DNA from 3 places in the Marinobacter panjinensis genome. Region 1 is predicted to be linked to each of the others. Evidence: predicted binding sites of a transcription regulator. Region 1 holds the regulator's gene; each other region holds the start of a gene.
What was found. The regulator sigma-54, encoded in region 1, starts transcription at its own class of promoters, with help from an activator protein. The targets are predictions, from matches to a motif close to ANTGGCATNNANNTTGCTNT.

Region 1 (9,601 bases):
CAACGCGCTGGCGGTCCTGTTCGTCCATGGTGTCCAGGACTTCCTGAATCACCGTGTCGGGCAGCTGTTGCAGCAAGTCGGCAAGATCGTCCGACTCGAAATCTTCAATGATGTCTGCGAGTTCCTGAGCGTTCAGCTGACTCAGGAAGTAGCCGCGGATATCATCATTGAGGTACTGGAGAACTTCGCCTTCCAGTTGTTTGTCCACCAGGTTCCACAGCAACGCCCGCTGACGGGGTGGCGAGGATTCCAGCAGGTGGGCAATATCGCTGGGGCTCAGGCCGCCATTGAGAATGCGGGCAACCTGTTTCAGGGCGCCACTGTCCAGCGCTTCGCTCAGGGAGCGAAGGCGTTGGCGAGCCTGGCTTTTCTCCAGAATATCGGTCATGCATCACCCACAGTCAGAAAACCCCCGTATTATAGCGAAGTTAGGGTATACAGGTGAGAAAGAGTTGTAGGTGAATGCCGTGGTCGGGCCACCCACGGGCTGGCGGCTATTCGCCCTCGCCGAAATAATCATCAATAAGTGCTGACAGCGCCTCAATGGCCTCGGACTCGTCCGGCCCGTCTGCAATCAGTTCTACTTCCGTGCCCTGGCTGGCGGCCAGCATCATCACCGGCATGATGCTCTTGGCGTCCACTTTGCGGTCGTTCCGGCTGATCTGAACGCTGCTCTCGAAATCCGACGCGGTTGCAACCAGTTTGGCGGCAGCGCGGGCATGAAGGCCGAGTTTGTTGATGATGGTGATGGGGCGGCGAATCATAGACGGTTCAGCTTTCCCGGCTCTGCAAGTGCGGAAGTTCAGTGTGCCGGACCTGGACATTGCTGTACTTTCCCGAGAAATGACGGCCCAGCTGTTCGCAGACGTAAACCGAGCGATGCTGGCCACCGGTACAACCGATGGAAATTGTCATATAGCTGCGATTGCTGTCGGCAAAGGAAGGCAACCAGGTTTCCAGGAAGCTGGTCAGATCGTCCACCATTTTCCGGCTCAGGGGTTCCTTTTCCAGGAAGTCGATAACAGGCTGGTCGGTGCCTACGAATTTTCGCAGGCTGGTGTCCCAGTAGGGATTGGGCAAACAGCGGACATCGAACACATAATCCGAGTCCAGCGGCACCCCGTGCTTGAAGCCGAAAGACTGGAACAATAGCGCCAGTTCCTGCTCACGTCGCCCGGCCACCCGCTGCTTGACCATGTCCCTCAGTTCGTACATGGACAGCCCGGTGGTATCGATATAAAGGTCGGCCAGTTTCGACAGGGGTTCCAGCAGCTTTTTCTCGTTGCCGATGGCTTCGCGCAGTGAGGTCCTGTCGTCGCTCAGAGGATGCTTGCGCCGTGTGGCGTGAAATCGCTGGAGCAGGGACTGTTCATCGGCGTCCAGGTAAATGACCTCGATGGTCACGCCGGTATCCTGCAGGCTGCGGTAGATGTCTTCAAAGTTACTGAGCTCGCCGGACAGATTGCGTGCGTCGATGCTCACCGCCATCTTGCCCAGCCGGCCCGGTGAGCTCTGGGTGGTGGCTTCCCGCGTCAGGGGGAAGAGCAACCCGATGGGCAGGTTGTCGATGCAATAGAAACCCAGGTCCTCCAGCACGTGCAGGGCGGTACTTTTACCGGAGCCTGACCGGCCGCTGACGATGATCAGTTTCATAACCCATTCACCTCGAATCCGGAGCGGCTCAGTTTCCTTCGGCCGTCATCCGGCGATAGAGAGAGTCCGCATCGGTACATTGGCGGAGTTGATCGCAGAATGCCCGTACATTGAACTTTTCGGCCAGCTGGCTCAGCAGTTCAAGGTGTTCACTGGTCGCTTCCTTGGGAACAATCAGGGCAAACACCAGGTCTACCGGCTGGTTGTCGATGGCATCGAAGGCCACGCCTTCTTCCAGGGTCAGCAATACCCCCACAACGTGATCGAGCCCTTCCAGGCGACAGTGGGGAATGGCGATACCCTGGCCAATACCCGTGCTCCCCAGTCGCTCCCGGGCAACGAGGTTGTTGAATATCGCGGTATCACTGAGCGACGGATCATGTTGCTGGATCTGCTCCGCAATGGTTTCCATAACCCGCTTCTTGCTGGAGGCGGGCATCCTGCAAAGGGCCAGCTCCGGCGCGAGTATGTTCTCGATAGTCAGGGATGTGTCGGTCATGAATCGACTGCAGTTCCGTAAAAAAAGGCTGCGGCAGCTTTTGTAACGAAGCCGGCGCCGCAGCTCGATTAACTGTTATGCACCAAACAGGTCGCCCTAGCGGGCTCCGTTTCCGTGCATCCGGTCAACGTTCTTTTCCTTGTGCTTAAGGATCTGCCTGTCCAGCTTGTCCACCAGAGCATCAATGGCGGCATACATATCGCTGTTTTCGGCCTTTGCGTGAATCTCACCACCTATCACGTGTAGCGTAGCTTCCGCCATCTGGCGCACTTTTTCCACCTCAAGGGTGACCTGGCAGTTGCTGATGTGGTCAAAGTGACGCTCAAGCTTGTCAAACTTGCCTGTTACATAATCTTTCAGTGCGGGAGTCAATTCTACGTGATGGCCTGAAATATTGAGTTGCATAGGCTTCTCCTGTTATCGGATGTTTACTACTACACCAGTCGCTTTCTTTCGTTGGACGGAGGAATGTGCATTGCCTCACGGTACTTGGCCACGGTTCGTCTCGCTACCTTGATACCCTGTTCTCCTAGCATGGCTGCAATTTTACTGTCGCTCAATGGCTTTTTCGGGGTTTCCGTTGCAATCAGTTTCTTGATCATCGCCCGGATTGCCGTAGAGGAACATTCTCCGCCCTCGTCAGTGCTGACATGGCTGGAGAAAAAATACTTGAGTTCAAATATGCCACGCGGCGTGTGCATGTATTTCTGGGTGGTCACCCTGGAAATGGTCGACTCATGCATTTCCACCGCCTGGGCAATGTCCGACAGGATCAGTGGCTTCATGTATTCCTCGCCATGATCCAGGAATCCTTGCTGGTGCTCGACAATTCGCGTGGCTACCTTGAGCAGAGTCTCGTTACGGCTTTGCAGGCTCTTGATAAACCATTTCGCTTCCTGCAGCTGGTCTCGCAGGTAAGTGTTGTCGGCACTGCTGTCCGCACGCTTTATAAGTGAAGCATAGCTGGCATTGACACGAATGCGCGGTGCAATTTCCGGATTCAGCTCTACCCGCCAGCGTTCGTTGTGCTTGCGCACGATCACGTCCGGGATGACGTAGTCTGGTTCGGCCTGGTCGAGGGTATCGCCCGGGCGCGGATTCAGCCCGGTAATGAGGGCCAGAACGTCCCGCAACTGATCTTCCTTCAGGCGGCTGCGGCGCAGCAGTTGTGCGTAATCACGATTGCCCAGCAGGTTAATGTAGTGGGTGATCACCAGCCGTGCCTGGGCGAGCCACGGGGTATCCGGTGGCAGCTGGTTCAACTGGATCAGCAGACATTCCTGAAGATTCCGGGCGAAGACACCAGGCGGATCGAAATGCTGCAACCGGTGAAGTACGGCTTCCACCTCATCCATTTCAAGCGGGTCTTCATCAGACTCGTCCATCATCCCCGAATGGATTTCTTCCAGCGGAGAGGTAAGGTATCCGTGATTATCAACCGCATCCATCAGCGCGTGGGCGATGGCCTGGTCCCGTTCGCTCAGGGGCGTCAGGTTCAGTTGCCACTCCAGGTGATCGTGCAGGGTTTCCGTAGGCGAGTTGCGAGTTTCAAAATCGTTGTCGTTTTCATCGTCGTTACGGGCCGATGACGCGGGTGCCGACTGGTAGATGTCGTCCCAGGCTGTGTCGACCGGAAGGTCATCGGGGATGGTGTCGGGACTGTCGGTCTCTGACGACCAGTCAGGCCCGTTTTCGGATTCATCCCAGTCTGAAGACGATTCGGAGGCGGTGTTTGACTCTTCTGTCGATGAGGCTTCGGCGGCGGTGTCGTTCTCGTTTTCCGTGGATTCCGGATTCTGGTTATCGTCGTCTTCCGAGGTTTCCAGCATGGGGTTGGATTCCAGCGCCTGCTGGATTTCCTGCTGGAGGTCGAGGGTGGAGAGCTGCAGTAGCCTGATAGCCTGTTGCAGCTGGGGCGTCATGGTCAGGCTTTGACCCAGCTTTAACTGTAATGAGGCTTTCATAACCATAGTTCAGGATCCGTCACTCGGTCGCTCTCGGCCTTTCCGGGGAGTTGGGGTTGCATAAAAACTCTTTGTATGCTGGCAACTTGCCGTGCCAAGCAAGTTCTTTGCCGAGTGTACTACAGGCGAAATTCATTGCCTAGATACACTTCCTTGACCTGCTGGTTGGCAAGAATGGCTTCCGAGTTGCCGGATGCGATGATATGGCCTCCGCTGACTATATAGGCGTTCTCACAGATGTCGAGTGTTTCCCTCACGTTGTGGTCGGTGATCAGCACGCCAATGCCCTTGTCCCGCAGGTGGCGGATAATGTGCTTGATGTCGCTCACCGAGATCGGGTCTACCCCCGCAAAGGGTTCATCCAGAAGAATAAATGCCGGCTCCATTGCCAGGGCCCGGGCGATTTCCACTCTCCGGCGCTCACCACCCGACAGCGCCATACCGGGGCTGTCGCGGATGTGGGTGATATGAAACTCTTCCAGCAACTCTTCCAGCTTGGCATCCCGTTGGCTGCGGTTAAGTTCGCGGCGGGTCTCCAGAATGGCCATGATGTTGTCACGTACGGTCAGTTTGCGGAACACCGACGCTTCCTGGGGCAGATAGCCGATACCCTTGCGGGCCCTGCCATGCATTGGTAGTGGCGTGATGTCCTGGTTGTCGATGGTGATCCGGCCATTGTCGGCGGGAACCAGCCCTACAATCATGTAAAAGCAGGTGGTCTTGCCGGCGCCGTTGGGGCCCAGGAGGCCGACAATTTCACCGCTGCGGATCTGCAGGGAAACGTCGATGACAACTTTCTTCTGCTTGTAGCTTTTTGCCAGGTTACTGGCTCTGAGAACTGCCATCGGTATCCTGTCTGTCGGGGTTGCTGGGAGAGTTGCTGGTTCTGTTGCGGGGTTGTATGACCATCTCCACACGGCCACTGCCTTCGCCCGCGTCAGCAGCGCCTTCGGCGGTAACAACGCGTTCGGCACTGTCGTAGTGGATAACATCCCCGCGGAACAGGTTACCGTCCTGCTCAATAACCGCCTCACGTTCGAAGGTGACCCGGTTTTCGGCGGCTGACCAGGTGATCGTCAGGGCGCGGGCATCTGTTTCTCCCTGTCCTTCCGTTGCTGGCTGCCGGTAATGAGCTGGCTGGCCGGTTGCTTCAATGCGGCTGACACCGCTCTCGTCCCGGTAAAGTACAACCTTGTCGGCGGTCAGGTTGGTCTGGCCCTGGGTCATTTCCACGTCGCCGGTATAGGTTGCGATACCCTGGCCGTCATCCAGTCGTGCGCTGTCAGCATTGACCCTGATGGGCTGGTCAGACTCCATGTCGAACGCCAGGGCTGTGGGCGCTGCCAGTGCCAGGCAAACAGCAGCCAGTACCAACGATTTCGGTGCGGGCCAACGGGGCCTGCAGCGGAGATCAGATTTACTTGCCAGGCTCATAGCGTCCTTCCACCTGCGAGTCGAGTTCAAGAATGCGGTCATCAATCCAGGCCTTCATTCCAGTAGCTGTGGTCAGGCTGACCGCATCGGTCAGTGCTACCGGCTCGTCCGTGTAAACGGTGCGATCACGGTTATTCATAGTCAGTGCCGTTGTTGTCAGGGTCAGCGGGCGCCCGCCTTCGGCTTCCCGGATGACTTTTACATCCCCAGTCAGGTGAACCAGGTCTTCAGCTTCGAGAAAACGTCCTTCGGTTGCCTGGACCTGCCAGGGTGGATTGCCACCCTCGCCGAACAGTGTCGCCCGGGGCGATTTCATGACAGTCTCGCTGCGGGACTCGAACTGCTCGATCCTCGGGCTCCGGAACCGTGTTGTCAGCCGTCCCGTTTCGTCGTACGACAGGTAAAGACCGTTGACCACAAAGCCGTCGGGCTCGGATTCGCCCCGCAGTGAGGCAGCGTCTGTCGGCACCGTTGGTTCGTCACTTTGCCAGAGCAGGAAAAACAGTGCCACTATCGTGCCTGCCAGGCCCAGGGTTCTTACCCAGGGGCGGTTAAACAGGGGCTGGGCGGACATCAATTCTGCTCCAGGTAGGGTTGCAGGCTCGCCTCGAGCTGCCCGCAGGCGCTCAGCAGCAATTCACAGGCTTCCCTGACCGCACCGCTGCCACCAGCGGCAACCGTGCAGACATCCGCATGCTGGCGCACAAACCAGTAACCATTGGGTACGGTAATGCCGAGCCCGGCATAGCGGATGGCCGGCAGGTCCGGCAGGTCATCCCCCATATAGGCGATCTGCTGTGGGGAGAGGTCGAGCTGTCCTGCCAGCTCCACCAGGGCGACCTTTTTGTCCTCCCGGCCCTGCATCAGGTGAGGGATGCCCAGGTCGTTCATGCGCCTTTCGGTCAGTGGTGAGCGGCGCCCGGTAATGACTGCCACGTCAATACCTGCTGCCATCACCTGCTTGATACCCAGTCCGTCGAGAATATTAAAGCCTTTCAGTTCGTCTCCGGAGGCACTGAAAAACAGCTTGCCGTCGGTCATGATGCCGTCGACGTCCAGAGCCAGCAGGCGGATGGCCGCTGCTTTTTCCAATACGTCCGCCGGCCACTGTGGGCGATGCTGGTCTGTCATCAGGTCACTCATCAGATAACACCGGCCCGCAGCAGGTCATGCATATTGATGGCACCGGTGAGCTTGCCGTTGCGGTCGATAACCGGCAGGGCATTAATTTTCAGCTCTTCCATCATGTTCAGGGCTTCGGCTGCCAGCTGGTCGTCGTGGATAACCCGGCCGTTGCGCGTCATCACTTCTGCAATCGGGGTGTTGTGGATATCCACGGAGCGGTCCAGGGTGCGACGCAGGTCACCGTCGGTGAATACGCCCACCAGGTCGCCAGCGGCATTGATAACCGTGGTCATGCCCAGTCCCTTGCGGGAAATTTCCAGCAGTGCTCCGCCAAGGGTGATGTCTTCCTGTACCCGGGGAATGCGGTCACCCGTGTGCATGATTTCGGAGACACGCAGTAGCAACTTGCGGCCCAGGCTGCCACCGGGGTGCGACAGCGCGAAGTCTTCAGTGCTGAAGCCGCGCGCTTCCAGCAAGGCGACCGCCAGGGCATCGCCCATCACCAGGGTGGCGGTAGTGCTGGAGGTAGGGGCCAGGCCGAGCGGGCAGGCTTCCAAGGCAACACTGACATCCAGATTGGCAACCGCTTCCCGCGCCAGGGTAGAGTTTGCGTTGCCGGTCATGCTGATCAGCGGTGCACCCATACGCTTGATCAGTGGCAATATGGTGAGTACTTCACTGGTGTTGCCACTGTTGGAAATGCCCAGTACCACGTCCTGGCTGGTGATCATGCCCAGGTCGCCATGGCTGGCTTCGCCCGGGTGCACAAAGAAAGAAGGGGTACCGGTGCTGGCCAGGGTGGCGGCAATCTTGTTGCCGATGTGGCCGGATTTGCCCATGCCGGTCACCACAACGCGGCCCTTACAGGCCATGATAACTTCACAGGCGCGGACGAAGTGGTCATCGATCCTGTCGGTCAGGGCGTCAATGGCTTCACGCTCGATCTCGATGGCTCTCAGGGCGGATTCTCTGAAGGTATGACTGATCTCGGTGTTCATCTGGCACCCGGGTCCGGAATGTTAATGCTTTTCATCGTGGCGAGAGTATATCACTTCAAGGGCGTTGGCTGCCTTCATGACAATACGGTCAGCAAAACTGATCATTGATATCCATTCATTTTGTTAAGGATGGATTGAGGTTGTCAGCAGGTTCGCATAATGTACGCACACATTGAGGGCCGCAACCGATCCGCAAGGCTGGCCCCGAGACACCCCGGCGGTTACTTGGAACAGGTATGGACACTTCACCCTACATCGAGCTCAGAGACGTGGTTTTCACCCGGGGTGATCGTCGTATCTTCGATGGTGTCAGCCTGGACATCCCCCGGGGGAAGATTACGGCCATCATGGGCCCCAGCGGCACCGGCAAGACCACCCTGCTAAGGCTGATCGGCGGGCAGTTACGGCCGGATTCCGGTACCATCACGGTGGCAGGCGAAAACGTGCCGCGGCTCAAGCGCAAGGCTCTTTACCGCCTGCGTGAGAAGATGGGCATGCTGTTCCAGAGTGGTGCCCTGTTTACCGACCTCAGCGTGTTCGAGAACGTGGCCTTTCCGCTTCGGGTTCATACCTCCCTGCCGGAAGACATGATCCGTGACATTGTGCTGATGAAGCTGGAAGCTGTGGGTCTGCGAGGGGCCCGCGAGTTGATGCCGGCGGAGCTGTCGGGCGGAATGACCCGGCGGGTGGCCCTGGCCCGCAGCATCGCGCTGGACCCGGAACTGATCATGTACGACGAGCCCTTTGCCGGGCAGGACCCGATTGCCATGGGGGTACTGATCAAACTGATCCGGGATCTGAACAGTTCCATGGGTCTGACCAGTGTCATGGTCTCTCACGATGTCAAAGAATCCCTGAGCATCTGCCACTACGCCTGCATCGTGGCGGATGGGCAGATTATCGGTGATGGCACTCCCGAGGAAATCAGGGCGCACCCGTCTGAGCAGGTCCAGCAGTTTTTGCACGGCCATCCGGATGGTCCGGTGCCATTCCATTACCCGGCCGCGGATGCGGAGCAGGATTGGGGTATTACCGGGAGGAGCCGCTAATGGAAAAGTTGGCGGCGTTTGGCCGGCTGGGGCTGGATATCATCGCTTCGCTGGGGCGTTCCGGCCGTTTTCTGGCAGGAGTCCTGGGTGGCGCTTCCCGGCCGTCGGTGGCATTCCCGCTGTTGCTCAAGCAGCTGTATTCGATCGGTGTGCTGTCCCTGGCGATCATCGTGGTTTCCGGCCTGTTCATCGGCATGGTACTGGGGCTGCAGGGCTACACCATTCTCAGCGACTATGGCTCAGAAGCGGCCATTGGCCAGATGATTTCACTGACGCTGGTGCGGGAGCTGGGGCCGGTGGTGACGGCCTTGCTGTTCGCTGGCCGCGCAGGCTCGGCATTGACGGCTGAGATTGGATTGATGAAAACCACCGAGCAGCTCTCCAGCATGGAAATGATGGGGGTGGACCCGCTTCGCCGGGTGATTGCCCCTCGGCTCTGGGCCGGTTTTATTGCCGTACCCATTCTGGCTGCCGTGTTCTCCGTAGTCGGCATCTGGGGCGGCATGCTGGTGGGTGTTGAATGGCTCGGCGTTTTCGAGGGTTCGTTCTGGGGCAACATGCAGTCCTCGGTGAGTTTCACCAACGACGTATTGAACGGCGTTATCAAGAGTGTGGTTTTCGGTTTTGTCTGCACCTGGATTGCGGTTTACCAGGGCTATGACTGCGTGCCCACATCCGCCGGTATCAGCTCTGCCACCACCAAGACGGTGGTGTATTCATCGCTGGCGGTGCTGGGGCTGGATTTTGTGCTCACCGCCGTCATGTTTGGCGACTTCTGATCGCGATATACTGAAACAACAGGACACAGGGGGCCGTCATGGCACAGAGAACAACAGAAGTCATCGTAGGGCTGTTCATGATTGCGGGTATCGCGGCTAT
Region 2 (9,601 bases), 1.1 Mb from region 1:
TTTAGCGGCCTCCTGGGCCGGATCGACGGCAATGTTTTCAAGGATGGAAAGGAAGCTTACCCGCTGGGACGGATCCCTGGGCGCCTTCACCGACACCGCCGTGGCATCGTGGGCATAGGCCATATCCGGCCCCAGCTTGCTATTAATGGCCTCCACCACCCGGCGAGCGGTGGTGAAATCAGGGCGCATCAGGTTAAAGGTGATGGTATCGCCCCTGGTAAAGGGGGACATCACCTCCCGCTCAATGGTGGCACCGTTGGGTATGCGACCAACACTGGGCACATTCACCGTGATGCGCGAACCGTCTGAGCCCTGGGCGCCAAATCCACCCACGACCAGGCTGCCCTGGGCCATGGCGTAGACCTGATCATCGGCACCCTTCAAGGGTGCCATCAACAGCGTGCCACCCCGAAGACTGTCGGCATTGCCGATGGACGACACGGTAATATCGAGCTCCTGCCCCTGCTTCGCGAACGGCGGCAGAGTAGCCGTAACTGTCACAGCGGCCACGTTGGCCAGGTTGGGGTTCACGCCTTGTGGCAGGGTGATCCCGAACTGGTTCATCATGTTGCGGAAGGTCTGGTTGGTGAACGGTGCTTTGTCACCGGTACCATCAAGACCCACCACCAGGCCGTAACCCACCAACTGGTTGTTACGCACACCCTTGATACGCGCCAGGTCCTTCAGGCGGTCCGCCAGTACAGGCGCCGCGATAACCGACAGCGCTATCACCATTATGCCGAACCTCAGCATTTTCATAGCGGGAACCACTCACTGTTAAAGAATCGGGCCAGCCAGCCCATTTGATTGGCCTGGTCAAAATCGCCGGTGCCGCCGTAGGCGATACGGGCGTCTGCAATGCGATTGGACGCTACCATGTTATCCGGGGAAATATCCTGGGGACGAACCAGTCCGGTCAAGCGGATGTATTCATCGCCATTGGTCAGCGACAGCCATTTCTCACCGCGGATATGCAAAACACCGTTTGGCAACACTTCCGTTACCGTTACGGTGATATTGCCATCCAGACTGTTACTCTGGTCTGCTTCCGCCTGACCCGAAAAATCCCGCTCCAGATTGAAATCTGTTGCCAGTCCAATGTTGCCTTTCCCCAGAATTTGCGGGTCCAGCATGGAGACTTCATTGTCCTTGGTAATGCTGCTTTCAGCGTTCTTGCTGGCACGGGTGGACTCTTCCAGGGTCACCGTAAGAATATCGCCCACGTTCAATGCAACGGTATCGCCGTACAGGCTGTAATTCCGGGACGACTGGTAAATGGCACCTGATTCCGGGTCCCGCTGCATCATCGCTTCGGCACGCACCGGGGCATACTGCGGATCATCCGGCATGGCGCGCGGCCGACTCATGGCGGTGCAGCCCTGAAGGACGACCAGTGCCAGTACGACAGCCAGGGTTCCGGCGCCATGTCCATTTGATCTATGAGCGATAATGGGTGTCATCTCAGCCCCTCCTGCACGCTGCTACCGGTTAACCGATATTGTTGGTGATGAACTGCAGCATCTGGTCCGTTGCGGAGACCACTTTCGAGTTCATTTCATAGGCGCGCTGGGTCGTGATCATATTGACCAGCTCTTCCACCACTTCCACGTTGGACGCCTCAACCATGCCCTGCTCGAGGGTTCCCAGGCCGCCGATACCCGGCTCCCCCTCAGCGGGATCACCACTGGCATTAGTAGCCTTGTAAAGGTTGTTGCCGATCGCCTGGAGGCCCTGAGGGTTAATGAAATTCACAAGGGTAATCTCGCCCAGGTTCACCGGCGCCGCCTGGTCGTTAGTGACTGCAGACACAGTGCCATCCTTACCGATAGTGACGTTGGTAGCATTCTCCGGCACGTTGATGTTCGGCTCCAGGGTGTAGCCATCCGGGTTAACGATGTCGCCGTCGGCATTCAGCTGGAACTGGCCGTCACGGGTGTAGGCTATCTGGCCGTCCGGCAGCAGTATCTGCATGAAGCCACGGCCGTTCACTGCCAGGTCCAGGGGCTGTTCTGTGACCTCCAGGTTGCCCTGGGAGAATTGCTTGGTGGTGCCGACAATGCGCACACCGGTACCCAGCTGAAGGCCGGACGGAAGCTCCGAGTTCTGGGTATTCATCCCACCAGGTTGCCGGTCGATCTGGTACAGCAGATCCTGAAACACTGCCCGGTCCCGTTTGAAACCAGTGGTGTTCACGTTGGCCAGGTTGTTGGAGATGGTGGACATGTTGGTGTCCTGTGCGCTCAACCCGGTTTTGCTGACCCAAAGTGCTGGATGCATGTCATCTACTCCTTGCCGGGACTGTCATGAGGCGGCTGATTATTGCCGCTTTCGTGCCCGCCCGGGCGGTGTTAAACAGGTTTATCAGAGGTTCTGCAACAGTCGTGCCGAAGCCTCGGAATTCTCATTCGCGGTGGTCATTATCTTTACCTGCATCTCGTACTGACGGGACAGCTGCAGGTTTGAAATCATCTCTTCGACGGCATTCACGTTGGAGCTTTCCAGAAATCCGGAAGCCACCCGCATGTTGGCATCCGGTGGCTCGGGACCGTCCAGCGCCTGGTCGGCCCTGCGGCGGATAAAGCCATCCTCACCTTTTTCCAGCGCTTCCCGGGGAGGGTTCACAAGTTTCAGCCGGTCTACCTCGACCAACTGGTCTGGCGGCCCGCCAACGGGCACCACGGAAATGGTTCCGTCTGCACCAACCTGCACGTTATCGAAAGGGGGCAGCGCCACCGGTCCGCCATTTCCCATCACCATCTCACCACTGGAGAGGCGCATCAGGCCGTTCACGTCAATCTGCATGCTGCCGGAGCGGGTAAACACTTCCTCGCCCTGCTGGTTCTGCACCGCCAGCCAGCCGTCGCCTTCAACGGCAACATCCAGCTTGCGGCCGGTATCCATCAAAGCACCTGCAGACAGGTCGCTACCCGGCCTTTCGGCCATGGCATAGGCTCGTGTGGGGTGGTGTTCACCGAAAACCGGCATGCTGCGGGCCTGGGCAAAATCCCGCTTGAAGCCGGTGGTACTGACGTTAGCCAGGTTGTTGGCGTGGGCCTGCTGGGAAAGCATGTTCTGCTTGGCGCCAGACATCCCGATATAGAGGGCTTTGTCCATGGGAAAACTCCTGCCGGAATTTTGACTGTTTTCAGTCTTTCCAGTGTTCCTGCAGGAGTTGTGCCATGTTCAGTTTTCAGGGTCAGCGGAGGTTGATGATTGTCTGGGTGACGGCATCGGAGGTTTCTATGGTCTTGGCGTTGGCCTGATAGTTACGCTGGGCGATGATCAGGTTCACCAGTTCCGCCGAGAGGTCCACATTGGACTCCTCAATGGAGCTGGCCTTGATCGAGCCCAGGGTTCCGGAGTCCGGTGCGCCGATGATGGGCTGGCCGGATTCAAAGGTTTCCACCCAGGTGGTCTCACCCACCGGCGACAGCCCGTTGGTGTTGTTGAATGACGCCAGGGCCACCTGTCCGAGGGACTGGGATTGCCCGTTCGTATAGCGTGCGAACAGGACACCCTGATCGGAGACATCCAGGCCCGAGAGGCGGCCCGTTGCGAAGCCGTTCTGGCGCTGGTCATTCACCCCGAATTCACTGCCGTACTGGGTGGTATTGCCAAGGTCTACCACGAAGGCGGACGTGGTGGGTGGATCAGGAATCGGAGTGGTGACCGTTTCTCCCGGCGCGGGAGGGCCGTCAGCCCCGTTGGGTGTGCCGTCCGCATCCTTCGGTATCCAGTCGTCCACCAGAATTTCACCATTGGGATCGCCATTGACAGACGCCAGGTTACCGTCCTGATCGAACCGGGCCTGGTAGGGATTCTGGTCGGTACCGGCCACGAACTCGCCATCAATCTGCAAGTACACAGACCACTCACTGACCCCCACGCCATTACCCGGTGAAGGCTGCTTGACATAGAACTGGGTTATTTCATGGGAATTGCCCAGGCTGTCGTAAATGGACGTCGAGGTTGCGTGATTATAGGTGCGCTGATCCAGTGGGCTGAACTGGTTGGTGATCTCGATGGTCCGGGCATCCCACGAATCAGTCAGGTTGGTAGCGACGCCAGTTGAGGCAATGTCTGTGATTTCGCGGTCGGCTTGTGGCCTGACGGTGCCAACGGCTGTATCCGGGCCCTGGCTATAGTTGGTGCTGTTATAGCTGGCGGTAAGATTGTTACCACGATTATCAATCAGCCTTAGGGCTCCACCGGTCAGCGATGCGGAAATCGTCGGCGCCTGGGCATCGTTAATGGCATTGACCAGAGATTGCGGGTCGGACACACCAGTTGTATCCACTGGCACTGTTACGCCCCCCACAGCAAGGTTGAAGGCGAAATTGCCGTCACTGATTGCCTGCTGCAAGTTAGCTTCCGACATGCCTTCGTAGGTGGTGGTAGCGGACGCGGAAAGCCCTTCCTGGCCGTTGAGAACATCCACCACATCCGCCGCTGAAAAGTTGGGGTCGGAAGGTGTCTCACCGTTGATGGGCACGCTTACCACGCTGCCATCTTCATAGGTAATCTGAAAGGTTTCAGGAGGAAAGCCGGTGGCGGGGGGTGCAACGGAAAAATCCCCCATATCCGCTACCCTGCGCTCCAGCACCGTCTCGCGCGAGTCCAGGTTTAGGTCCGAACGCAGGTTGGTGGTCCGGCGCGGCGCCAGGTTATCGGTTTCCACCTGAAGGTCACCGCGGATACCGGACAGATTGCCGTCATCATCCGCCACAAAGCCCTGAACCCGCATATTCTGGTTATTGGTGACATAGCCGTCTTTGTCGATGCCAAACTGGCCGGCTCTGGAATAACGGACTTCCCCACCGTTATTGAGCACAAAAAAACCGTCGCCGTTAATAGCCAGATCGAGGCCGTTATCGGTAAAACTGATGTTGCCCTGGCCGAAGGACTGTTTCACGTCCTGCACCCGCACACCATCACCGACAGGGTTGCTACCAGCACTCAGAAAGCCACTGGCGTACAAGTCACCAAACTGGGCCTTGCTACCCTTGAAGCCTACGGTACTGGCGTTGGCAATGTTATTACCGGTGACATCAAGGTCAACCGATGCCGCCCTTAAGCCGCTAAGACCTGTATTGAAAGCCATATTTCACCTCTGGTGTTTCACCGGTATCAGTTAATCTGTTCAACGTCCGACAGGGCGATGGAGCCCATGCCCGCGAGATTCAACGTAATGTTTCCGCCCTTGCCCAGCGAGACGCTGTCAACGTTGGCGCTCATCATGGTGCCAAGCTGCTCGGGCCCGTCCGGGTAGGAGGCCTCAGCCACAACTTTGTAGGGGCCAGGAGGCAAACTGTTGCCGTTGCCGTCCTTACCGTCCCAGCTGAACCCGGTCACACCGGCCTGCTGGGAGCCCATATCAATCTGCCGTACCCGCTCGCCGGCCTGGTTCTCGATGGAGATTCTCAGGCCAGAGGTGCTGGCAGGCACTTCCACGTTGCCGGAAATCTTTCCGTCAGCCCCCAGAATGCCAATGGATGACGGTGCCAGAACGGTACGGCCCACCATGGCGGAAGCCTGCAGCGCCTGAGTGGAGCGGAACTGGTTTGCCACATCATCCACACTGCCGGAAAGGCTCTGCATCTCCTCCAGGGAACTGAACTGCGCCAGCTGCGAGATAAACTCGCCATTATCCTGGGGCTCCAACGGATTTTGATTCTTCAGTTGGGCAATCATCAGCTCCATGAACTCGTTCTTGCCAAGCTCATTGCCGCTTTTGGTCTGCTGTTGATCCAGCTTGTATTTGCTCAGCACATCCGAGGCGTCTGCCGGGTTAATTGCGCTCATGGTTCAATCCTCGCTCGGTTACTGCTGACCCAGGGTCAGGATGCGCTGCATCATGGATTTGGCGCTGTTCATGATGTCCACATTCATCTGGAAGCTACGGGACGACGACATCATGTCTGCCATCTCTTCAACCACATTCACGTTGGGATAAAACACATACCCCTCTTCGTTGGCTGCGGGATGATCGGGCTGGAACCGCATCTGCAGTTCGGCGTCGCTCTCGACGATGCCTTCAACCCGGACACCGGCACCCGGACCTTCCTCGCTACCGAACGCCAGGCCCTGTTGGGACGGATTCAGCATGGACTGCTGAATGGCCGCGAACACGGGCTTGCGGGCACGATAGGTCTGCTCGGTACTGGAACTGGCAGTCTCCGCGTTGGCGATGTTGGACGCAGTGGTGTTCAGCCGCAGTGACTGGGCTGTCATGCCGGACCCGGCGATATCGAAAATGCTACCCAGTGACATGGTGTTGCTCCTCAGTTATTTGACTGCGCCCGGATCACTGACCCGAGAGTGCCTTTTTGATGCCTGTGACTTTGCCGTTCAGGAACTGGAAACTGGCCTGGTAATCCATGGCATTGCGCATGAAGCGGGTCTGCTCCTGCTGCGTATCCACGGTATTGCCATCCACTGAAGGCTGATTCGGAACCCGGTACATCAATTCGCTGTCCTGGCCCATGGGGGACGTGTCCATATGGGACTCGTGAGTCCGCGTCATACCGAACCCGCTCATGCCCTCCTGGGCTTTTTCCATCATCGCCTGAAAGTCGATGTCCCGTGCCTTGTAGCCCGGCGTGTCAGCGTTGGCGAGATTGTTTGCCAGCACTTCGGCACGCTTCACCCGCCCCTCCAGGGCGTGCTGATGAATGCCTAATGCTTTGTCCAGGGAAATAGCCATATTGCCTCCGATTCCTGCACCCGGCGTTGTTCGCATTGCCGTTTGTGCCTTTTGCAGGAGTAAAAGCAATCACGATGCCAGTTTTCAGGAGTTGTTGCGGGGCGCGGGCTGTGGCGAGGTTCGGGTCAGTGAGGTGGCGATGAGGTGGAGAGAAGTATGGCGAAAGCGGCAAGGGATTTCCCCCACCGGAGCCGGCAGGGGCAAGCCGTTGGCAACTAGCGCGGCCAGCGGCTCACAAATTCTTTTGGATCGGGCCTGGGCACCGGGGGTTTGGCTGAGCTAACGCTGCCGGTGTATAGAAAGCCGGTAATCGTTTCATGATCCTCCAGCCCGAGGCCTTTGGCGATATCGGGATTGTATGCCAGGCCACCGGTGCGCCACATGCCACCATAGCCGGCAGCTTCCAGCGCCAGCAGCAAATACCCCATACCAACGGCGGCTGACATGGTCTGCTCTATTTCCGGTACCTTTGGGTGCGTCTGGTGAGAGACGATGCCCACGATAATCATCGGCGCCCTCAACGGGTTCTGGCGAAGCTTATCCCTCACCTTATCCGGGGCATCCTCATCACAGGTTGATGCAAACAGTTCGCCCAGCGCTGTCAGGGCTTCCTCGCCTTCAATAACCAGATAGCGCCAGGGCCGCAAAAGCGCATGGTCCGGCGCCCTCGCGGCGCAGGCGAAGGCTTTTTCCAGGGTTTCTGCATCCGGTGCCGGCGCAGCCAGGCGCGACTCCGAAGACCGGTTCAACAAAGCATCCATTACTGCAGTCATAGTGTCTCGCTGTGGTTGTCTGAAAGCCGTCAATTCAGGCCTCAATAGCCCTTACGAATTGTGGGGCAGATGTATTACTGTTAGTCTTTAGTCTAAGTACTTTCCACGATAAAAAGTACTATCTACCCTAACAACGAAAAAAAGCCGGTAGACACTTTATGAGCCAACAGCAACGCTTTCGCAACTTCCCGGATTCGCTTCTGACATGATGAGCGCCCCGATTGACCTGCGTAACGCCAGTTCCAGCGCCAGCAAGGCCACTGTACTGGATTCGCAGAACAACCCGATTGCCATTCCCCCCATGCCGGATTACAGCGGCAGGATTCTGGCATACACCACAACTGCCGGCATCATTGTTTCGGGCATCCTGCAGGATGTATTTGGCCTGTGGATGTTGTGGCTGCTGGCCGGCGCTCTCACCTGGCCCCACATCGCCCATCAGCTTACCCGTAAAACCTTTCTGCGTAACTCGCCCCGTATCCGGCAGAAAATGCTGCTGGTGGATTGCGCCATCGGGGGCGGGTTCGTCGGCTGCATCGGGCTTATTGCCATTCCGTCGGTAGCCGTCGTGCTGATGCTGATGTTCAGTTGCCTGATCATTGGCGGTATTCGCCAGTGGCTGCTCGGCACGGTCATCATGGCAGCGAGTATTGCGATCGGCGTGGCCATTGTCGGGCCGGCAGCCTCGTTCCAGTCGCCGATGATTACCAGCATTATTGCCATATTCGCCACAGGGCTCTACATCTGCGTTACTGCCTTCTATTCCCACCAACAGGCCCGTGCCCTGATGATGGCAAAGACCCAGATCCAGAATCAACGGGAACAGTCCATCGCACTGTCCCACAAACTGTCCAAGTACCTGTCACCCCAGGTGTGGCAGTCCATCTTTACCGGTGAGCGGGATGTGCGGCTGGAAACCCAGCGCAAGAAACTGGCGGTGTTCTTTTCCGACATCAAGGGCTTTACCGAACTGTCCGAAGAAATGGAACCGGAAGCACTGACCGAACTGCTCAACCACTACTTCAATGAAATGTCCGAGGTGGCCCTCAAGTACGGTGGCACGATCGACAAGTTTGTCGGCGACTCCATCATGATCTTCTTCGGCGACCCCACCAGCCGTGGCCAGAAAGAGGATGCCTTCGCCTGTGTGTCCATGGCCGTGGAAATGCGCAAGCACATGAAAATCATGCGCCAGAAATGGCGCAGCCAGGGCATCAAGACACCGCTGGAAATCCGCATGGGCATCAGTACCGGCTATACCACAGTGGGCAACTTCGGCGCCGAGAATCGTATGGACTACACCATCATCGGCAAGGAAGTGAACCTGGCCAGCCGCCTCGAATCCCTCGCCGAGCCCGGTGAGATCCTGATCTCCTACGAGACCTTCTCGCTGATCAAGGACCGCATCATGTGCCGGGACAAGGGCGAGATCACGGTGAAAGGCTTCGGCCGCCCGGTATCCATCTACGAGGTGGTGGACTTCCGCCGGGACATGGGCCCCAACCGCAGCTTCCTGGAGCACGAACACAGCGGCTTCGCAATGTACCTGGACTCGGAAAAGATCACCGAGCGGGAACGCGAGTCTATCCTTTGCGCCCTGGAAGACGCCGCCGAGCGCCTGCGCCAGGAGGAGGATTCCTGACGCGCCCGCCCGTTACTGCCGGATCAGCCTCGGCCCTGCTGCGTCTTCCGGCTCAGTGCTACGCCAGGGGTTGATATCCAGCCCTCCCCTTCGGGTATACCGTGCGCAGACCGACAGGCGTTCCGGTTTGCAGCGAGCCATCAGGTCCGTGAACAGGGTTTCCACACAGTGCTCGTGGAAGTCCTGCTTCTGACGAAAGCTCACGATGTACTGCAGCAGCCCCGCCCGGTCGATTGCCGGGCCGGTGTAGTCGATCATCACCGTGGCCCAGTCCGGCTGGCCAGTTACCGGGCAGTTGCTCTTCAGCAGATGTGAGCACAGTTTTTCAGAAACCACATCGCCACTGGCCGTCAGGCTGTCCGGGTTATAGTCGTAACCCACGGATTCCGGTTCCTCATCGTCAATCAGAACGAAACCTTCCGGTCGACCGATCGCTCTCGCGCCCTCATCAACGCTGTGCAGGTCCACCGCCACCGACGCTCC
Region 3 (9,601 bases), 1.0 Mb from region 1:
CCAGCAGCACTCTGGCTGCAGCGGAACCCGCCATGTCGGAGGACACCGATTCCATGGCCGCAAAACGATACTGATGCACCACGGCCAGCCCTGTTCCGCCCACCACGGCCGCCACACACAGCAACGGAAAACTGGCTGTCCAGGCTGCCAGTGCACCCAGGCTGCCCGCAAGGGTTCCGGCCAGGGTGCCCAGCAGCATCACCGGCTTGCGTCCGATACGTTCCATCAACCAGGTAGCAGGTTTGATTGCCAGCACAGTGCCCACAACCACCAGCCCCACCGGCAGAGTCGCCAGTTCCGGTGAGGGTGCCAGCAGGCGGCCGTGAATACTTCCGATAAATACAATGAAAGGCGCTGTACACATGGCAAGCGCCTGGGCGGCGACCAGTATCCATACATTGAGGGGCATAGGACGGACCTATTTCTTCCGGTAGATGATCCCGGGGTGGCACTGCACCATTTCATAGAGGTGAGGCAGCCCGTTCAGCGATTCGGACGCTCCCAGTATCAGGTAGCCCCCGGGATTGAGGGTGGCATGAATACGGGTCAAAATGTCTTTTTTCAATTCTGCCGAAAAGTAGATCAGCACGTTTCGGCACATCACGATATCGAACTTGCCAAGCATGTAGCGCTCAAGCAGGTTCAGTTCCCGGAACTCGACCATGCTTTTGATTTGCGGCCGGATCTGCCAACTACCATTCATGGCCGGGGTAAAGAACTGCTTTTGCCGTTCGGGCGACAGGCCGCGGCCAATGGCAATCATCTCGTATTCGCCACGGCGAGCCACTTCCAGCACGCTTTTGGAGATATCGGTGGCGGTGATTTTCACATCCCGTAGCTTACCCGGCCGCTGGCGCCGGAACTCTTCGGTAATCATGGCCACGGAATAAGGTTCCTGGCCGGTCGAACAGGCCGCAGACCAGATGCGCAGGGACTGTGCCCCCTTCCGGTCACCGAATTCCGGCAGCAGTTTTTCCTGCAGGATACGGAACGGGTGATTGTCACGGAACCACAGGGTTTCGTTGGTGGTCATCGCATCGATAACCACTTCTTTCAGACTGCTCCGGCCGGAACGCTTCACCCGCTCCAGCAGCTCACCCAGGGTGGTCAGCTTGTTCTCTTCCATGATTCGGCGCAGGCGGCTTTTGACCAGGTACTGCTTGTTCTCCCCGAGCAAAATGCCACACGCATCCTGCAGGAATGTTTTGAAGGCCTCGTATTCCTGTGGCGTTATTTCAGCTTTCATTGGATCTCAATATTGGGTGAGTCGGAAGCGACAGCAACGTCACTGCTCTCGGTCAATAATCTCCATGACTCTTTCCGCCAGTTCATCGGGACTGAATTTGGCCATGAAATCGTCCGCACCTACTTTCTGCACCATGGCCTTGTTGAAGACGCCACTGAGCGAAGTATGCAGCATGATATACACATCCCTGATGGCAGGGTCGTTCTTGCACCTGGTAACCAGAGTGTACCCATCCATTTCCGGCATTTCGACATCCGAGATAATCAGTGACAGGTGGTCTGCCGCACGGGACCCGTCGGCTGTGATTTCCTTAAGGTAGTCGTAAGCCTGCTTGCCATCGTTCCTGGTAACGACTTCCATGCCAATGGCGGTCAGGCATCGTTCAATCTGTCGTCTGGCAACGGACGAATCATCTACCACCAATACCGGCAGGTGGCCCGGTGCACGTTCTGCACTCCTGGTGCGAATGTCCTCGCCCACGTCCTGTTCGAGCGGTGAAACCTCGGAAAGGATTTTCTCCACATCGATGATCTCGACAATTCTGTCATCAATACGGGTCACCGCCGTAAGGTAGCCGTCCGTACCGGCTCCCTTGGGCGGCGGAAGTATGTCTTCCCAGTTCATGTTCACGATGCGATCGACACCGCCGACCAGGAAGCCCTGGGTCTTGCGGTTGTACTCGGTAATGATCACAAAGCAGTTTGCCAACTCTTCCCGGGGAATGCCCGGGAGCCGTATCGACATGGCAAGATCAATGATCGGGATAGTCTCGCCCCGGATATGTGCGACACCACACACCATGGGCCGGCTGTTCGGAAGGGACGACAGTTTCGGGCACTGAAGAACTTCCTTGACCTTGAACACGTTGATGCCATACATCTGCCGGTCACGAAGCCGGAACAGCAGAAGTTCCAGGCGGTTTTGTCCCACCAGCTGCGTACGCTGATTAACACTGTCCAATACCCCTGCCATCGTCTGTTCTCCTGCTCGCAACGATTTGCTGCCGGCACGCATCTTGCTGCGTAGCTGTTATACGTCACCCGGCACGGCTAATGTGCCGGTTTATTGACTCCTGAATGGGCTTAACGGCCGGAATCGGAAATCATTAGGAATTTGCCGATTTTCCAGCCCTTACCCGATTATTGACAGCATAGGACAATCTGCAGCGTATGCGCATCACCATTTTCGTTACCGCTCTGCTAATGTCTGCCAATGCAGAGACCGTGATGGCCTCCAATACCACAGCGGAGCAAATCTATTCCGCGGCCGGGCAGTTCCTGGAGGCATTTGCCGAAAAGCAGGCGGATGAAGGCTTCTCTGTGACCCACGATAGCGGCAAACCGGACGCCCGCCTTTCCCTCGCCACCTGCGACACGCCACTGGACGTATCTTTCAGCGGCGATCCCTGGAAGACCACGCAACCGTCTCTGCTGGTTTCCTGTGAAGGCGACCGGCCCTGGCGCATGTTCCTGCCGGTGTCCGTCACTATCACCGGTAATGCTCTGGTGGCGTCCCGCACGCTTGGCCGGGGGGAGAGACTGACCGAGAGCGCGTTACGCACCGACTCGGTGGTAGTGAACTCGATCCGGCGCGGCGCCATCACCAGCGAGGAGCAACTGATCGGGATGGAAATGCGACGGGGGGTTAACGCTGGCACCGTATTCACCCCCGATCTGCTGCTGACCCCCGCGGCAATAGAGCGGGGAGATCATGTTATTATCAGCGCCCGCAGCGGAAACTTCTCGGTTAACTCCCGCGGAAAGGCCCTGGCCAGTGGTGGCATCGGCGAACAGGTTCTGGTGGAAAACCTGTCTTCATCCCGCACCGTCCGTGCCCGTGTGACGGCACCGGGCCGCGTCGAAATCCCAATGTAAGGCCCGCTGCCACGGCACTCGGTGGCCGCATGGCCGGCAAACATTTGCCGCAGACGGGACAGATGACTGACTTGTAATGTCCACTGTGTAAAAATTTGCTAAAGAAATGTAAAGGCATGCCGATAGACAGGTATGAAACTCGTGGAGCCGCCCACTGCGGCTGATCAGCTAAGCAGGTAACGTTATGTCAGTTGACTTTAATGGAATAGGCCCAGGCCAGGTCAACACCCAGAAAACCACGGCCGACAAATCCTCCGGTGCCCAGCCTGCCCAGCCCTCCACAGGGGAGCAGGCGAAAGCTCAGGCACAGGGTGCCCGGGGAGAGAATGTTAATTTGAGCAGCCAGGCAAAAGACCTGAAGCAGCTTGAACAGAAACTGGGCAACTACCCGGAAATGGACGATGATCGCATCGAACAGATCCGCTCTGCCCTGGAAGACGGCTCCTACAAGATTGATGCCGAGAAACTGGCCCAGAAAATGCTTGAGATGGATGAAAGCATTTTCGGGTGAGTAAATCATGGCCGCAATCGATGAACTGAAAGATCTTCTTGCTGACGATATCCGCCAACTGGAAACACTGGCGGATGTACTCAACCAGGAAAAAGCCTGCCTGTCCGGCTCTGACATCCGCCAGCTTGAATCGCTGACCGGCGATAAGAACAGGTTGCTGGAACGGATCCGGGAAAGTGCAAAACGCAAAATCCGCTTGTTGGTTGCCATGGGCTTTCGCCCCGAAAGTGGCGAACCGTCGCGGTTCATACGCAGCGCGGGGCTGCCGGACCTGCTCGAACTGTGGGAGGACGCTGACCGTCGCCTGCGAAGCTGTCAGGAAATGAACCAGACCAATGGCAGAGTTATCAGCCATCTCCAGAAGCGCCTTTCCCGCCTGACTGATATATTCCGTGGTGTTACCGGACACCAGAAGCTCTACGGAGCCCAGGGCGAACAGAAGGCGGTTTCCTACAGCACCATTCTTGCAAGTGCCTGATCCTGCATGACCATCCAACCCGCTGGCATTAGCGGGTATAGATGGTCATCTGTGAATCCGGGTGAAAACGGATGTTGTCGATGGCGATATTGCCCATGGACGGTCCCTGGGTTCCACTGACACGAATATTGTCCATGCGGATCTGTTCGATCCGCTCCGGAAAGGCCATGCGCAGGCCGCCACTTGCCAGCACTTCATAGCGCGGTTCATCGTCTCGATAGTGCACACCGGTAATAGTCAGATCCGAATCCAGAAAATTCAGCACCGGCACAAACAGGTTGGCGGTCAGTTTCAACCCCTCGATCACATCAGGTTCAACCTCTCCGGCATTACCCTGATCATCACTTACCCCGGCCATGGCCGACACTGTGGCAACCCGGTCCAGTAAGGACGGATCCCCCTGCCCCGTAACCCCGGCCAGCTCGTTATCATTCATCGGCGCAAACCCGGACCGCTCGTAAAGCTGGCCGGCTTCAGAAAGATCACGGGATTCACCCGCATTATTGCCTGCGGCAAAGCTCACCAGAGGCTGGAATGGCAGAACGGCCATGGTGACCAGTGCAGCAGCGTTGCGGTACCGCGACTGGTGCTTCAGAACCCGGTGCAGCTCACGTTCGGTAATCCAGCCGGACTGGACGAACACTTCACCCAATCGCTGGCCGGTTTCATGCTGGAGTCGCAGACCTTCCTCCAACTGACTTTCGGAAAGATAGCCCCGGTTGATCAGCAACCGGCCAAGGCGGGATTTCTCTTCAAAACCCTGACGGATTTTCACGGTATGCCTCCCTGTACTCACTGTGATTGCCGTACAACCCGGCCCGGTCTGGACACATCAGCGCCGCTGACGTGGTAAAAGGTTACTTTATACTCATAAACTCCACATGGTTTCTGGCCGACCTGACCGCCGATATCTGCTAATATCCGCCCTCAGACAGCGGTCATCAGAGTATGGCAGCAAGTGAACCCGGAGCTAACACGTGAGCCATTATAGAATGACAAATCCCGTTAAACCGTTTCGATATGTGATGCAGATCGTTCTCTGTGTAACCCTGTTGCTGGGCATTGCCTCATCACTGTCTGCCCAGGAGCGTCAGAATGAACTGCCGCAGGTGATCATTGAAACCAGCGAGGGTGTGATTGAAGTAACGCTGCGCCCGGACATCGCACCGGCAACCGTTGAGAATTTCCTTACATACGTCCAGAACGGGTTCTACGAAGGCACCATCTTCCACCGGGTTATTCCGGGCTTCATGATCCAGGGTGGCGGCTTTGACGAAAACCTCAGCCGCAAGGAGACCGGTGATCCGGTGCGCAACGAGGCCAGACCAACGGCCAAAAACCTGCGCGGCACCATTGCCATGGCCCGCACCAGCTCGCCGGATTCCGCTACGTCACAGTTCTTCATTAACCTGACCGACAACAGCTTTCTGGATGCCGGTGTTCGCGGCCCTGGCTATGCCGTGTTTGGCAAGGTCACCGGCGGCATGGGCGTTGTAGATGCCATCGCCGGCAAACAAACCGGCCAGTCTCGTGGCATGGCCGATGTGCCAAACGAACCCATCGTTATTCACAGCGTGTCCCAGAGAAAAGCCGACAGTGCTACAGAATAGTGAAAGAGCAGAGAGAAAGCGCGAAAGCGAGAAAGCTGCGAGAGAGTGACAAAACGGTGACAAGACAGTGACCATGGATATCAGGCCCCCCTCCATAGAAACCGCCAACATCGAGTGGCGTGACGGTGTTCCCTGTTCCACACGGTTTGCCGATGTCTATTTCAGCCGTGATGACGGTCTTGAAGAAGCCCGTCACGGCTTTATTGGCCACAATCGGCTGGCTGACAGGTTTTCCAGGGTTCCGGCCGGCAGCGCCTTTGTTATCGCCGAAACGGGTTTTGGCACCGGGCTGAATTTTCTGGCCGCCTGGCAGACCTGGGAAGCATCGAACCCCGGCGACAACGCCTGCCTGCACTTTATTTCCGCTGAACGTTACCCTCTTGACCGCAACGATCTCAGCCAGGCCCTTTCCTTGTGGCCGGAGCTCGAAAACTACGCAGCGGAACTGCTGGAACACTATCCCCCACCGGTCCAGGGCGCTCATCGCCTGGTACTCGCCGGCGGGCGCATCCGGCTGACACTGTTTTTCGGCGATGTGCTGGAAGCCTGGCGCGAACTCGACTTCCAGGCGGATGCGTGGTTTCTCGATGGCTTTGTCCCGGCCAGAAATCCCCGCATGTGGGACGAAGCGGCGATCACAGCACTGAGAAAGCACAGCCGCCCTGGCACCACGATCGCCACTGCCACTTCGGCTGGCGACGTACGCAGGCTGCTGGTGAACGCCGGATTCTCGTTATGGGAAACACCCGGATTCGGCAGCAGGCCGGAGATGCTCGCCGGAGAACTTCCCATGGCCCCGGACGTGCCTGCCCGGGAGTGCTCCACATCCTCCCGCTCCATCGCCATCATTGGAGCAGGCGTAGCCGGTAGCCTGCTGGCTCGCAACCTCGCCGAGCGTGGCCTTGAGGTGACACTGATAGACAAGGCATCGGACGCGGGAACAGCCGCATCCGGCAACTACCAGGGCGCCCTGTACGTGAAGCTCGGCGTGGAGTTCAACGATCAGGCAAAACTTGGACTGAGTTCATTGCTGTTCAGTCAGCGCTATTACGCTCAATCCGGCAGCGATTGCTGGCATCCGACCGGCCTTATCCAACTGGCCTACAGCGACGTGGAAGCAGACCGACAGGCCCGATTCACTGCACGCAACGATTACCCGTCGGCCGTACTCCGCTCCGTCGATGCCACCGAGGCCACCCGATTAGCCGGCATCCCGCTTCAAAGCGGCGGCCTCTGGTTTCCCCACAGTGGCTGGCTGGAGCCAGGCAGGCTGTGCCGCTCGCTGGCAAGCCACCCACGGATACATCGCTGTTTCGGCTTTGATGTACACCGGCTGACTCCCTGCAATGGCAAGTGGCACATCGCAGGAAACGGTGAGCAGGATGTGGTTGCCGACCGGGTGGTGATATGTGCCGGACACCTCAGCCCGAAATTGATACCGCTGCGCAACGAATTCCGCTTCCGGACCATTCGTGGCCAGGTTTCCCATTTACCGGCATCCTCACTTAACAACCCCGCCGTTGTGCTCTGCGGACCGGGATACATCAATCCTGCTTACAAGGGTATAGCGCTGACAGGCGCAAGCTTCGATCTTCACGATCACTCGCCGGGGCTTTCTGCTGAAAGCCACCGCGAAAATCTCTCGATGCTGACGTCCATGGTGCCTGCTGCGCTCAACAGTGCGGCAGAGCAGCCAGACCCAGCGCTGCTTGAGGGAAAAGTGGGATTTCGCTGCACAACCCACGATTACCAGCCGGTGGCCGGCCCCCTCACAGACCCGGCGGGCCGCCCCCTTGAAGGCATCGACCTGTTTACCGGGTTGGGCAGCAAAGGGCTTAGCTACGCGCCACTGCTGGCGGAGTATCTGGCCGACCGGATCACCGACCAGCCACAGTGCCTTCCAGCTTCCCTGGCCCGGCGGGTGGCGACCCAACGCTGCCACAAGCGGGAAATACCGCAATCGGAAACTATTGGCGTCTGAAGGAATCCAACATCCGGCCGATAACCTGAAAAGGCCCTGTTATTACCGGAGCACAGCATTATGTCCATTCATGTCAGTGAGCCCGGCCGCCCGATCGGTACACGCCTTCCGGAGATATTTCGGGGCCGCCGCGTGGGCAACGTCACAGAACTGACGGAATCCCACAACATCGATATCAGCCACAGCGACACCACCGATGCCGAGTTTCAGCAGGCAGCCAGGTCCGGCCGTCATCGTGCGCTTGAGGAATACGGTGCTGCCGCAGCCGGGGAGCCCAAAGAACGGCGAGCGTATCTACCGGTTTCCCAGATCTGCACACCGGCTCTGTTTTCGTTGCCCGCTACCGCCACTGTGGCCGACGCACTGGATACCATGGAAGAAAACGGTATCCATCACATTGTCATTTCCGCCGAGGGCAACGTGGCGGGGCTTGTGGATCTGAGATGGCTGCTGGTCTGGCTGCACCAATCCGGCGCCAATGCTCTGGGTTCCGGTTTTGTGAATATCGAGTTACCCGCGTTCCTCACGGCCTCTCCGGAAACCGATGCACATCAGCTGGCCAGGCTGATGCTCGCCCACCAGCTCAATGCTGCGCTGGTCATCGATGAAACCGGCCAGCCTTCCGGCATTGTAACGAGTACTGATTATCTCCGGCTTTACGCCAGCGCAGGCAGGCACGAGGGCAGCGTGTAGGGAGGCAGCCTGACATCCCCTCAGTGCAGTGAGCGCCCTTCCCCCGTAAACAGTCGCACTTCCCAGCGGTCTGAGGTAGCGCCGGATACTTTGACGAGCGCTATTATTTCATCGTCCCGGTAGTTTTCAAGGTGGACAATCCCGGCGTCTTCGCTGCCAACGGACACCTGCTTCCGCCACTCGCGACTGCTGTCCGTCTCGTCGCCGTCTTCTTCTCCGTCACTGCTGTCTTCACTGAGGGAGATCCGGGCGATAATCGGCTGAACAAGGCTATTACCCGCACTGTCGACGAAGTCACCGTTGGTGCTTCCCGCTACCAGGATGTCCTCCTCGTAGGTTATGACCGCGTTCAGAACTTCCTTCGAAGCGTCATCCTGGTCGTTGAACGTAAATCCCCGGGTGACATCCCCGACAACCGTGTAGGACAGGACGAACCCGGCCTGGCTGCCAAGCTGACTGCGCTCCAGTGAACGGTCACCCTCATCCGAGTCGACCCGGTAGTCGCCATCACTGTTCCCCACCAGCCACACGTTATTGATGCCGTAGATGCCATCGGCAAGCGTTTCATTGCCTGTGGTGCCACGTTGATTCACAGTGATATCGCTATCCTTGCTGCTGGCGATATAAAAGAATGCATCCTCGCCACCTTTCTGAAGCTGCCCCATGACCGCGCCGGCCGAACTTCCCAGCAGTAGCGGGCTGCTGGTTTCGGCGCTGCCGCCAACCACGGACTTATCATGGCGAGCCGAACCAACCTGTCTGGTCCAGGCCACTTTCGGTGTCAATAAATCGCCATTTTTTTCGGTATCAATGCGCTGGAGGAAGCTGTCGACGCCACCGGCTGCGGACTCGCCCGGCCACTGGCCGCTGGTCTCACCGGCATTAACAACAAAGCCGGTGTCCGGATCAATCCCGGTCCACCGCGGGAAATCATTACCTGAGGTTCCAACAACCGTTTCCCATACCGGCACATAGCTGTCCGGATCCTGCGCCGTATCGAAAAAGTACAGCAGGGTATGAAAGTCGACACCGTTGCCACCGGGGTCGCCGGCGGCAGTCTGCTCGCTGCCGAAAGACACCACGAACTCGTAGCGGGTAACGTTATCGCCGCCTTCTTCCACCTCGCGTTCCGCGAAGCCAATCACCGGAGGAGCTTCCACCGACACCGAGGCAACCGATAGCTGTTGCTCCGTCATATTACCCTTCTG

Region 2: the regulator sigma-54 is predicted to act here: its motif matches at 6,766-6,785, upstream of flgB (flagellar basal body rod protein FlgB).
Region 3: the regulator sigma-54 is predicted to act here: its motif matches at 2,249-2,268, upstream of flgA (flagellar basal body P-ring formation chaperone FlgA).

What each region holds. Positions count from the first base shown of each region.
Region 1 is NZ_SZYH01000001.1:1,358,313-1,367,913, reverse strand. Features, by position in the region: gene mgtE (magnesium transporter) at 1-388, opposite strand, end outside; gene FDP08_RS06180 (HPr family phosphocarrier protein) at 495-764, opposite strand; gene rapZ (RNase adapter RapZ) at 772-1,653, opposite strand; gene ptsN (PTS IIA-like nitrogen regulatory protein PtsN) at 1,682-2,152, opposite strand; gene hpf (ribosome hibernation promoting factor) at 2,249-2,557, opposite strand; gene FDP08_RS06160 (RNA polymerase factor sigma-54) at 2,587-4,116, opposite strand; gene lptB (LPS export ABC transporter ATP-binding protein) at 4,236-4,961, opposite strand; gene lptA (lipopolysaccharide transport periplasmic protein LptA) at 4,939-5,550, opposite strand; gene lptC (LPS export ABC transporter periplasmic protein LptC) at 5,534-6,124, opposite strand; gene FDP08_RS06140 (KdsC family phosphatase) at 6,124-6,693, opposite strand; gene FDP08_RS06135 (KpsF/GutQ family sugar-phosphate isomerase) at 6,693-7,673, opposite strand; gene FDP08_RS06130 (ABC transporter ATP-binding protein) at 7,910-8,722, shown strand; gene mlaE (lipid asymmetry maintenance ABC transporter permease subunit MlaE) at 8,722-9,501, shown strand; gene mlaD (outer membrane lipid asymmetry maintenance protein MlaD) at 9,540-9,601, shown strand, end outside.
Region 2 is NZ_SZYH01000001.1:246,649-256,249, reverse strand. Features, by position in the region: gene FDP08_RS01200 (flagellar basal body P-ring protein FlgI) at 1-759, opposite strand, end outside; gene flgH (flagellar basal body L-ring protein FlgH) at 756-1,460, opposite strand; gene flgG (flagellar basal-body rod protein FlgG) at 1,489-2,277, opposite strand; gene FDP08_RS01185 (flagellar basal body rod protein FlgF) at 2,362-3,114, opposite strand; gene FDP08_RS01180 (flagellar hook protein FlgE) at 3,197-5,101, opposite strand; gene FDP08_RS01175 (flagellar hook assembly protein FlgD) at 5,128-5,802, opposite strand; gene flgC (flagellar basal body rod protein FlgC) at 5,821-6,270, opposite strand; gene flgB (flagellar basal body rod protein FlgB) at 6,305-6,703, opposite strand; gene FDP08_RS01160 (nitroreductase family protein) at 6,919-7,476, opposite strand; gene FDP08_RS01155 (adenylate/guanylate cyclase domain-containing protein) at 7,682-9,118, shown strand; gene queF (NADPH-dependent 7-cyano-7-deazaguanine reductase QueF) at 9,131-9,601, opposite strand, start outside.
Region 3 is NZ_SZYH01000001.1:338,468-348,068, reverse strand. Features, by position in the region: gene FDP08_RS01585 (MFS transporter) at 1-409, opposite strand, end outside; gene FDP08_RS01580 (CheR family methyltransferase) at 419-1,246, opposite strand; gene FDP08_RS01575 (chemotaxis protein CheV) at 1,286-2,218, opposite strand; gene flgA (flagellar basal body P-ring formation chaperone FlgA) at 2,416-3,120, shown strand; gene flgM (flagellar biosynthesis anti-sigma factor FlgM) at 3,305-3,631, shown strand; gene FDP08_RS01560 (flagella synthesis protein FlgN) at 3,639-4,109, shown strand; gene FDP08_RS01555 (cyclic di-GMP-binding domain-containing protein, MshE-related) at 4,138-4,884, opposite strand; gene FDP08_RS01550 (peptidylprolyl isomerase) at 5,102-5,719, shown strand; gene mnmC (bifunctional tRNA (5-methylaminomethyl-2-thiouridine)(34)-methyltransferase MnmC2/FAD-dependent 5-carboxymethylaminomethyl-2-thiouridine(34) oxidoreductase MnmC1) at 5,787-7,700, shown strand; gene FDP08_RS01540 (CBS domain-containing protein) at 7,761-8,393, shown strand; gene FDP08_RS01535 (hypothetical protein) at 8,414-9,601, opposite strand, start outside.